2 regions of the Ralstonia condita genome follow, and region 2 is predicted to be linked to the other one. Evidence: predicted binding sites of a transcription regulator. Region 2 holds the regulator's gene; the other holds the start of a gene.
The links. Region 2 encodes FNR, which switches genes on or off when oxygen is low (the NO sensors DNR and NnrR bind a similar motif). Its sites were predicted from a motif close to TTGATNNNNATCAA; they were not measured.
Positions count from the first base shown of each region.

Region 1: a site for FNR is predicted at 2,237-2,250, ahead of R2N03_RS07845 (ribonucleoside triphosphate reductase). Genes of this name have one in related genera too.

Region 1 is NZ_CATYWO010000002.1:279,686-284,609, forward strand. It holds gene ytfE (iron-sulfur cluster repair protein YtfE) at 1-452, opposite strand, end outside; gene norR (nitric oxide reductase transcriptional regulator NorR) at 617-2,152, shown strand; gene R2N03_RS07845 (ribonucleoside triphosphate reductase) at 2,339-4,390, shown strand; gene nrdD (anaerobic ribonucleoside-triphosphate reductase) at 4,387-4,563, shown strand; gene R2N03_RS07855 (anaerobic ribonucleoside-triphosphate reductase activating protein) at 4,526-4,924, shown strand, end outside.
Region 2 is NZ_CATYWO010000006.1:176,628-181,551, reverse strand. It holds gene R2N03_RS17910 (sulfite exporter TauE/SafE family protein) at 466-1,209, opposite strand; gene fnr (fumarate/nitrate reduction transcriptional regulator Fnr) at 1,391-2,119, shown strand; gene R2N03_RS17900 (hypothetical protein) at 2,139-2,393, opposite strand; gene R2N03_RS17895 (FixH family protein) at 2,390-2,617, opposite strand; gene ccoG (cytochrome c oxidase accessory protein CcoG) at 2,644-4,113, opposite strand; gene ccoP (cytochrome-c oxidase, cbb3-type subunit III) at 4,110-4,924, opposite strand, start outside.

The DNA.
Region 1 (4,924 bases), on a different contig from region 2:
CGCGAACCATGGCCACGCGACAGCATCGGAAACAGGATCTGCTCCTCCTTCTGCATGTGGCTCTCCAGTTCCTGCTGCATGCCGTCGAGCAGGTCGGCCAGGCCCACCGGGCAATCCTCCCGGTCGCCATGGACATGCTCAACGCGGCGCGCGAGGCGGATCAGTTCGGGTAGTTGCTCACGGTGGCGATCGTGAAAACGCTCGACGATGTGGTCGATCAGCATGCTGGGCGACACCGTCGTCCAGTCCACGACCTGATCCGGCGTGACCGCTGCGTTCAATGCCTCCAGACGTTCCGCGATCGGCCCAGCGTCGATACCTCTGGCCTGTGCCGCTTCACGCAGGCTGTGCTGGCCGCCGCAGCAGAAATCGAGCTGGTATTCGTGAAAGATGCCGGTGGCGCCCGGAATGTTGCGAGCCAAGTGTCCCAGCGGCTGGTCGAGTAACGCCATGTTGTGCTCCTGTGCAAAGTCAGTGTGGGGTGAAAGCCATGCCCGGATCTTGCGAATTGCATGCCAGATTTTTCGCTCGGCAAATCAATGGGTTGAGATACGCGGGGTAGAATTCACCGTCTCATGATCAAGGTATCTTTCACCCTTTCAGGGTCATTTCAACCATGATTGATCGCCTGCTCTTGACCGACCTGGTTGCCGATCTGCCGCCCGCTGTCCGCATGCAGCGACTGGTGGGCAGCCTGCGCACGCACTTTCGCTGCGGGGCCGTAGCGTTGCTGAAACTCGAGGAAGACCACCTGCGGCCGGTGGCCGTGGATGGCCTGGTGCGCGATGCGCTGGGCCGGCGCTTCGTGGTCGGACAGCACCCGCGGCTGGCCGCCATCCTGGCGCGACATGGCGTGACATGCTTCCACCACGACAGCACCCTGCCCGATCCATACGACGGGCTCATTGACGAACAGGCAGGCGTGCCATTGCCGGTGCACGACTGCATGGGTCTCGGCTTGCAGGTGGAGGGCCGGCCCTGGGGCGTGCTGACGCTGGACGCGCTCAAGGTCGGCACGTTTGACGAGGATGCGCAGGCCGAACTGGGCCGCCTGGCTGTCGTGGTGGAAGCGGCCGCGCGCACCACGCGGCTCGAGGCGGAGATCCGTGCGCTGCGTGCCACGCGCGCTGATTCGCCCGCCGGCGACGCCACCACCGACGCAAGCGAAATCGTTGGCCAGAGCCCTGCCATCCACCAGTTGCTGCACGAGCTGGAAGTGGTGGCCGATTCTGAACTGCCGATCCTCGTGCTGGGCGAAACCGGCGTCGGCAAGGAGCTGTTTGTCCACCGTCTGCATCGCCTGTCGCGCCGGCGCGATCGTCCGCTGGTGCATGTCAATTGCGCGGCGCTGCCGGAGTCGCTGGCAGAGAGCGAACTGTTTGGCCATGTCAAAGGTGCCTTCTCGGGCGCCACGGGAGAGCGCCCCGGTCGCTTTGAGGCGGCGGACGGCGGCACCCTGTTCCTGGACGAGGTCGGTGAACTGCCGCTCACGGTGCAGGCGAAGCTGCTGCGCGCCCTGCAGAACGGCGAGATCCAGCGGCTCGGCGCCGACCGCCCCCGCCACGTCGACGTACGGGTCATTGCAGCGACCAACCGCAACCTGCGCGAGCGCGTGCGCGATGGCGCGTTCCGGGCCGACCTCTATCACCGGCTGTCGGTGTATCCGGTGCCGATTCCGCCGCTGCGCGAACGCGGTAACGACATCCTGCTGCTCGCTGGCCGGTTTCTGGAGCACAACCGGGCGCGTCTCGGCTTGCGCAGCCTGAGGCTCAGCCCGGATGCCGAGCGCGCCCTGCGCAGCTATCCATGGCCCGGAAACGTGCGCGAGCTGGAACACGTGATCAGCCGCGCCGCGCTCAAGGTGCTGAGCCGGGGCGCGCGCCGCGATGACATCGTGACGCTGGGTGCCGAGCTGCTCGACCTCGACACGGAGGTCGCCTCACCCGACACGTCATCGCCCGACGTGCCGCAGGATGTCCGCCCCGGCACGCCCCTGCGCGACGCCGTTGCCGACTTTCAGCGACGCTGCATCGAATCGGCATTGGCCACGCACGATGACAACTGGGCGCGGGCGGCGCGGGCCCTCGGGCTGGATGCAAGCAACCTGCACAAACTGGCAAGACGCCTGGGGCTGAAACCGGCGGACGGTTGATCGAGCAGATCGTCACGCGCTCCGTGTGCCCGTGGTGCACCCATGCTGTCGAAATGGGCTTTGAAGCGCTGCGCGCGTGCGCGATTGACGGGGGTCAACTGATTCGAAAATCGATCCGTCCCGGACCTTCCAACCACAATATCTAGTGCTAGCCTTACCTCCATACCACTATATGTAGGGGGTTTCATGGCTTGCACACAGGTCACCAAACGTGACGGTTCATTGGCTGCCTTTGATGGGCAGAAGATCCACCGCGCCATGGCTGCGGCCGGCCAGGCCACGGGTGAATTCGACACGCAGGAAGCACAACGCCTGAGCCTCTACGTGGTGGATCAGGTGAGCGCGTTGGATTGCCCGGGCATCGAGGCGATCCAGAATCACGTTGAAGAAACCCTGGTCGACGCGGGTTACTGGCGCACGGCGCGCGCCTACATCGTCTATCGCGAACAGCACGCCCGCCTGCGCGCGCTCAGGCACACGCTGGTCGATGTCGAGAGCACGATGGACGAGTACCTCCAGCAGCGTGACTGGCGGGTGAATGCCAACGCCAATCAGGGCTACAGCCTGGGCGGCCTCATCCTGAACGTGGCGGGCAAGGTCACGGCCAACTACTGGCTCTCGCACGTCTACAGCCCCGAGGCCGGAGCCGCGCACCGCGAGGGTGACATCCACATCCACGATCTCGACATGCTGTCGGGCTACTGCGCAGGGTGGTCGTTGCGTCAATTGCTGACCGAGGGCTTCAACGGGGTACCAGGCAAGGTCGAGGCCACGCCGCCGCGCCACATGTCGGCGGCCATCGGGCAGATCGTCAACTTCCTCGGCACGCTGCAGAACGAATGGGCAGGCGCGCAGGCCTTCAGTTCGTTCGATACGTATATGGCGCCCTTCGTGCGCCGCGACGCGATGTCCTACACGGCGGTCCGGCAGGCCATGCAGGAGCTGATCTACAACCTCAACGTACCCAGCCGCTGGGGCACGCAAACACCGTTCACGAATCTCACTTTCGACTGGACCTGTCCGGCCGACCTGCGCGAACAGGTTCCCTACATCGGCGGCGAAGAGATGCCCTTCACCTACGGCGATCTCCAGCCCGAGATGGACATGATCAACCGGGCCTACATCGACGTCATGATGGCCGGCGATGCCAAGGGGCGCGCGTTCACCTTCCCCATCCCGACCTACAACATCACGCCAGATTTCGATTGGGATCACCCGAACACCACGATGCTGTTCGAGATGACAGCGCGGTACGGCCTGCCCTACTTCCAGAACTTCCTCAACTCCGATCTTGAGCCGCACATGGTGCGCTCCATGTGCTGCCGCCTGCAGCTGGATCTGCGGGAGCTGCTCAAGCGCGGCAACGGGTTGTTTGGCTCGGCCGAGCAAACGGGATCGATCGGCGTGGTGACGGTGAACTGCGCGCGCCTGGGCTATCGCTACGCGGGCGATGAGGCGGCGCTGCTGGCGCAGCTCGACACGCTGCTGGCGCTCGGCCGCGACGTGCTGGAGGTCAAGCGCAAGTTCGTGCAGCGCCTGATCGACCAGGGGCTGTATCCGTACACGCGGCGGTACCTGGGCACGTTGCGCAACCACTTCAGCACGCTGGGGGTGAACGGCATCAACGAGATGGTGCGCAACTTCACGCACGACGCCGACGACATCACCACGCCCGCCGGTCATGCCATGGCGATCCGCCTGCTCGATCATGTGCGCCAGCGCATCACCGGGTTCCAGGAAGCCACCGGCCACCTGTACAACCTTGAAGCCACGCCGGCCGAGGGTACGACGTACCGCTTTGCACGCGAAGACCGCAAGCGCTGGCCTGGCATCCTTCAAGCCGGCACTGCGGAGCAGCCGTACTACACCAACTCCAGCCAATTGCCGGTCGGCTACACCGATGACCCCTTCGAGGCGCTGGCCCGCCAGGAAGCGCTGCAGGGCAAGTACACCGGCGGCACGGTGCTGCACCTGTACATGAACGAGGCGATCTCCTCACCGCAGGCCTGCCGGGAACTCGTGCGCCGCGCGCTGGCGAACTTCCGGCTGCCGTACATCACCATCACACCCACGTTTTCGATCTGCCCGAAGCACGGCTATCTCTCAGGCCATCACGCGTTCTGCCCGAAGTGCGATGCCGAACTGCTGGCGCATCAGCCGCACGACAACTGCGGCTGTGCGTCAACCGCGACATCTGCTTCACCTACCCACGTCAACCATGAAGGAGCATCGGTATGAACACACTCACTCAACCCTCCACCTCGGCCTTCCAATTCGATGACAGCCAACGCACCCGCTGCGAAGTCTGGACACGCGTGATGGGCTATCACCGGCCGGTCAGCTCGTTCAACATCGGCAAACAAGGGGAATTCCGTGAACGCCGCTTCTTTGTTGAAGAACGCGCCCGCTGAGCCAACGCAGTGCACGCCGCCGGCCATCGGCGGCGTGACGCCCTTCTCCAGCGTCGACTGGCCTGGGCAACTGGCGGCGGTGGTCTTCATCGCCGGTTGCCCGTGGCGCTGTCATTACTGCCACAACCCGCACCTGCAGACGCGAGCGCGCTCGCTCGACTGGAACGATGTCTACGCGTTCCTGCAGAAGCGTGCGGGCCTGCTGGATGGCGTGGTGTTTTCCGGTGGCGAGCCGCTGAGCGAGCCCCGCCTGCCGGAGCTCATGCGTGCCGTGCGCGCGCTCGGCTTCAAGATCGGCCTGCATACCGGCGGCATCTATCCGGCGCGCATGGCCGAGGCCCTGCCGCTGGTGGACTGGGTA
Region 2 (4,924 bases):
GTTCGTCATTGCTCGCGCGCGGCCGGTCGCCGTCACGCTTGAAGTTTGTCGTTCCGCCGCGACGCACGCGGCATATCTGAATGCATGTCGCCCGCCCGGGCCAAGCGCGCAAACGCCGTGAAGCCTTGCACCGGAACGCAGTGGGTGAGCCCAAAAAAAAGGCCGGAGGAGCGAGTTGATCCGGTGCCAGTCAGGCACCACAAGGGCAATTTCTTCCGCCGCCATAGGGACGGATGCTGCACCGGGCGGCTACCGACAAAGGCTGGGGAGCTGCCCGACTCGACTGTCCAGGGCGGCATTACCACTGGATGGCGTCGCCTGAAGCCGCGCTTGGGATTGTTGATCTGCGCGGAAGGCGAGTCGAATTGCGTCTGATTGTAGGGCAATATCGCCTGGCGCCGCAACCGGGAAGATGCCCGAGTGCCCCGACCGCCCGGCGCCACGGCTGGCATGTCCTTCAACGGCTCACAGGACGAGACAGAAACCGTGTGCGTTAAGCATCTCTGGCAACCAGGCAGCGCACACCAGCCCCCAGGTTCCGAACCCGGTGATGATGACCCCTGCGGCGCCGCGAGCCCATCGCTGGCGGGATAGCCCGCGCAACCAGCCAGCCAGGCCTGACATCATCAGCAGATTCGGCAGCGTACCCGCCCCGAAAGCGAGCATCACCACCGCCCCGGACGCCGCGTTGCCTGCCAGCAACGCAACAGCAAGCGCGCCATAGACCATCCCGCAGGGCACGAGTCCCCAGGCGAGCCCGATGACATACCGTCGAACCAGCGGGTGTGCGGCGCGAAATCCGCCGCCCAACCGGGAGGCCAAGGCCGACAACTTGCCCGACAGGCGGCCCAGCATGCGTTCCAGCCCCGGAGCACGCCATGCATCCCCCGTCGCGCGCAGGAGCAGCAGCAGACCGTACGTCAACAGCAGCGCGCTGGCCAGCGCAAACAGACCACGCTGGATCGGCAGCCATTGCTGGCGCCACACGGTGGCACCAAGCGCCCCCATCGCTGCGCCCAGCGATGCATACGTCGTCAGCCGCCCGGCATGCATGATCACCTGCTCGAACCACAGCCGACGACGCGACACGATACGCACGGAGACCCCGCCCTTCTCCGCGGCGAGTGCGATCCCGCTGCACATCGCCAGGCAATGGACCCCGCCAAGCAGCGCGATCAAGAAAACACTCAGAAGCACAGCGGCACTCATCTTTGTGATGCTCTTTTGATATGGGCTAAGGTTATTGACCGGCTTTCGGGAATTAAGCGCATTTCACGCGATTCACCACATCGGAAACGTCCGATAAGCGCAAGGTCATCGTTATAATAAAGCGCAGCTGCACCATAAGAATTTCCTACTTCACCAACTCGAAAGTCATTCGCCCCCACCCGTGCTTACACGAATCGCACTTTCCGACCAAGCCTCGCGTTGCTCCACTTGTGTACTCGGGCAAATCTGCCTGCCAGTGGGAATGAATTCGGACGATGTACGCAAAATGGATGAGCTGGTGTCGGAGCGCATCCGCGTCAAGAAGGGGCAAACGCTGTATGCCCTCGGCGAACCTCTCGAGGGCGTCTATGGCATTCGTTTCGGTACGCTCAAGACCCACCTCACCCTCGAGGACGGCCGTCATCAGATCACCGGCTTCCATCTGCCGGGCGAGATTGTCGGACTGGATGGCATCGGCGACATGCGGCACGTGTCCGACGCCACTGCCCTGGAAGACACCGAAGTCTGCGTGGTCCGCTATGACCAGTTGCAGCAGCTCTCACGCCGACTCCCTTCGTTGCAGCATCAGTTCCTGCGCCTGATGAGCAAGGAGATCTCACAAGATCACCAGATGCTGCTGACGCTCGGTTCGATGCGGGCCGAAGAGCGTCTGGCCGCTTTCCTGCTCAATCTGTCCAAGCGCTCTGCCCAGCGCGGGTATTCTTCGACGGAGTTCGTGCTGCGCATGAGCCGCGAAGAGCTTGGCAGCTACCTGGGCCTGAAGCTCGAAACCGTCAGCCGCTTGTTCTCGCGCTTTGCCGAGGCGGGTCTGATCCAGATCCGCCAGCGACACGTCAAGCTGATCGACATGGCCGGCCTGCGCCACGTGATGAGCGGCCAGGCCAGCTGAACCGTCTGCCTGCATCCGCTCAAACGAGCGGATGCTCGTGCGCCTCCAACTTGCCGATGCCAGGCGACACATACAGCGTGAGCGCGCTGGATAGGCCACACAGCAGCCAGAACACAAAGAACGACACCGTGTAGACCGCTTCGGCCGACACGGTGATCTGTTCACCAAAAAAGCGCAGGTCTGCCGGATCCACCACCGCGAAGACCACTAGTTCGGCCAGCGCGGCGCTCAAGAACGCCGGCCACAAGATCCACATCAGCAGTCGGCGTTTCATCGGACCTCCCCGTGAGCGGCTTGGGCCGGCACGGTGACGCTCTTCTCCACGACCAGACCGCGCCGCACAACGTTATCCTGGATGACCGGATCGGGATGCGAGATCGCCAGCCAGATGGTGACGCCGCATCCGATCATGGCGACGAGCGGGCCGGCCATGAGCAGCCACGGCCAGGGCTCGCGCCACCACGGCCGGGCTTGAGCGGAAGATTGCGTTGCGTGCATCGTTGCCTCCTGTTGGGGATGCCGCGTCAACGCGGCACGATAAAGCTCGACGGCTCGCGCAGCACGAGACTGTCGCCGTCGCCGTCGCCGTCCGCCTGGATGACGAAACGGATCTTGTGTGAGCCAGGTGGCACGTCGTCGGCTGGACGGCGTACCAGCACCGGCAGCAGCCGATTGGCCGCCGGAGCCAACTCGAGGGTCGTCGATTCTCCGCGACCGCCAAGCACCTGCAGTTCCGGCAGGCCTTCGGCCGTGACGGTGACGCGAACCGGATGTTCAGACGCATTCATCAGCTGCAGGCGATAGACGTTTTCGATCTTGTCGCCATCCACCTCACGCGCCAGCGCACCGCGATCTCGAATCACGTCCACCTTGAGCGGCTTGCGCATCGCCAGCGCGGTCACGAAACCGGTGGTGAGCACCAACATGATCGCGGTATAGATCAGCACGCGGGGGCGCAGCAAATGCCGCCGCGCTTCCTTCGGACTCAACCGATCCCGCATCGCCCGCTCGGATGTGTAGCGGATCAGGCCGCGCGGATAGCGCATTTTGTCCATGACCTGATCGCACGCGTCAATGCAGGCGCCGCAGCCGATGCACTCATACTGCAGGCCCTGGCGGATATCGATACCGGTCGGGCACACCTGCACGCAGATGCTGCAGTCCACGCATGCGCCCAGACCTTGCGCCGCGAAGTCGGCGTTGCGAGAACGGCTGCCGCGCGGCTCGCCACGCTGCGCGTCGTATGTGACGACGTAGGTATCGGGATCCACCATGACGCTCTGGAAGCGTGCGTATGGACACATATACCGACAGACCTGCTCACGCATGAAACCGGCATTGCCCCACGTTGCAAACGCGTAAAAGAGCATCCAGAAGGTCTGCCACGGACCGAGCGAGAGGGTCCACACCTCCATGCCCAACTCGCGGATCGGCGTGAAGAAGCCGACGAACGAGAAGCCGGTCCACAGTGCAATCAGGACCCAGGCTGTATGTTTGGCGGCTTTCAAGCGGAGCTTTCTCGGGCTCCAGCGCTCTCCATCCAGGCGGATACGGGCAAAGCGGTCACCTTCGATATGCCGCTCGATCCACATGAAGATCTCGGTGTAGACCGTCTGCGGACAGGCATAGCCGCAAAACAGCCGTCCCGCGACCGCCGTGAACAGAAAGAGGCCGAGCGCCGACAACACCAGCAGCAGCGTCAGGTAGATCACGTCCTGCGGCCACAGCACCAAACCGAACAGGTAGAACTTGCGCGCACCGAGATCGAACAGAACCGCTTGACGCCCATGCCACTGCAGCCACGGCAGGCCGTAAAAGACGGCCTGCGTCGCCAGCACCAGCCAGACGCGCCAACTCGCGAATGCACCCGTCACCGCGCGCGGATAGATCTTCCGGCGCACCTCATAGAGCATCTGCTCCGTCGGTGCATCTTCGGCGCCCGCCGCCGAAGTGGCGGGCGTCATGGGGCGCCAGGCAGGTTCTTGGTCGCTCATTGCTGGGCGCTCGGGTTAGTGTTCGACAGGCCCCACACGTAGGCAGCCAGCATACGGATCTTCTCAGGCGACAGCAGGTTCTCGTGCGCGGGCATGGTGTTGTCACGACCCTTGAGAATGGTCTCGACGATCGTCGCCTCCGCGCTGCCGTAGAGCCACACGCGGTCGGTCAGATTCGGCGCGCCAATCGCCTGGTTACCCTTGCCTGTGGCTGTGTGGCACGCGGCGCAGACCGTCTTGAAGGTCGGCTCGCCACGCGCTGCCTTGATGGGGTCATACGACAGGCCCGACAGCGAGCGCACATAGTTCGCGACATTGACAGCCTGATTGCCGTCCACCACTGCGGCCAACGATGGCATGACGCCATGGCGGCCCTTGGTGATGGTGGTCAGAATCGTGTCCGGATCCCCGCCGTAGAGCCAATCGGTATCCGTCAGGTTGGGAAAACCCTTCGCACCGGCGGCATCCGAACCGTGGCACTGCGCGCAGTTATTCAGGAACAGGCGCTGGCCGATCTCGCGTGCCTGCGGGTCCGCGGCGATCTGCTTGATATCCATGCTGGCGTAGCGCGCATAGAGCGGACGTACCTTCGCATCGGCTTCCGCACGCTGCGCAGCCAACTCACCGCGCGTGGAAAAGCCCAGCACGCCGCCGAATGAACCCAGGCCCGGGTAGAGGATCAGGTACGACAAGGCGAAGATGCACGACAGCAGGAACATCCACATCCACCAGCGAGGCAGCGGGTTGTTCAGTTCACGCAGATCGCCGTCCCACACGTGGCCCGTGTCCTCGCCGGCGCCATGGCCCGGCG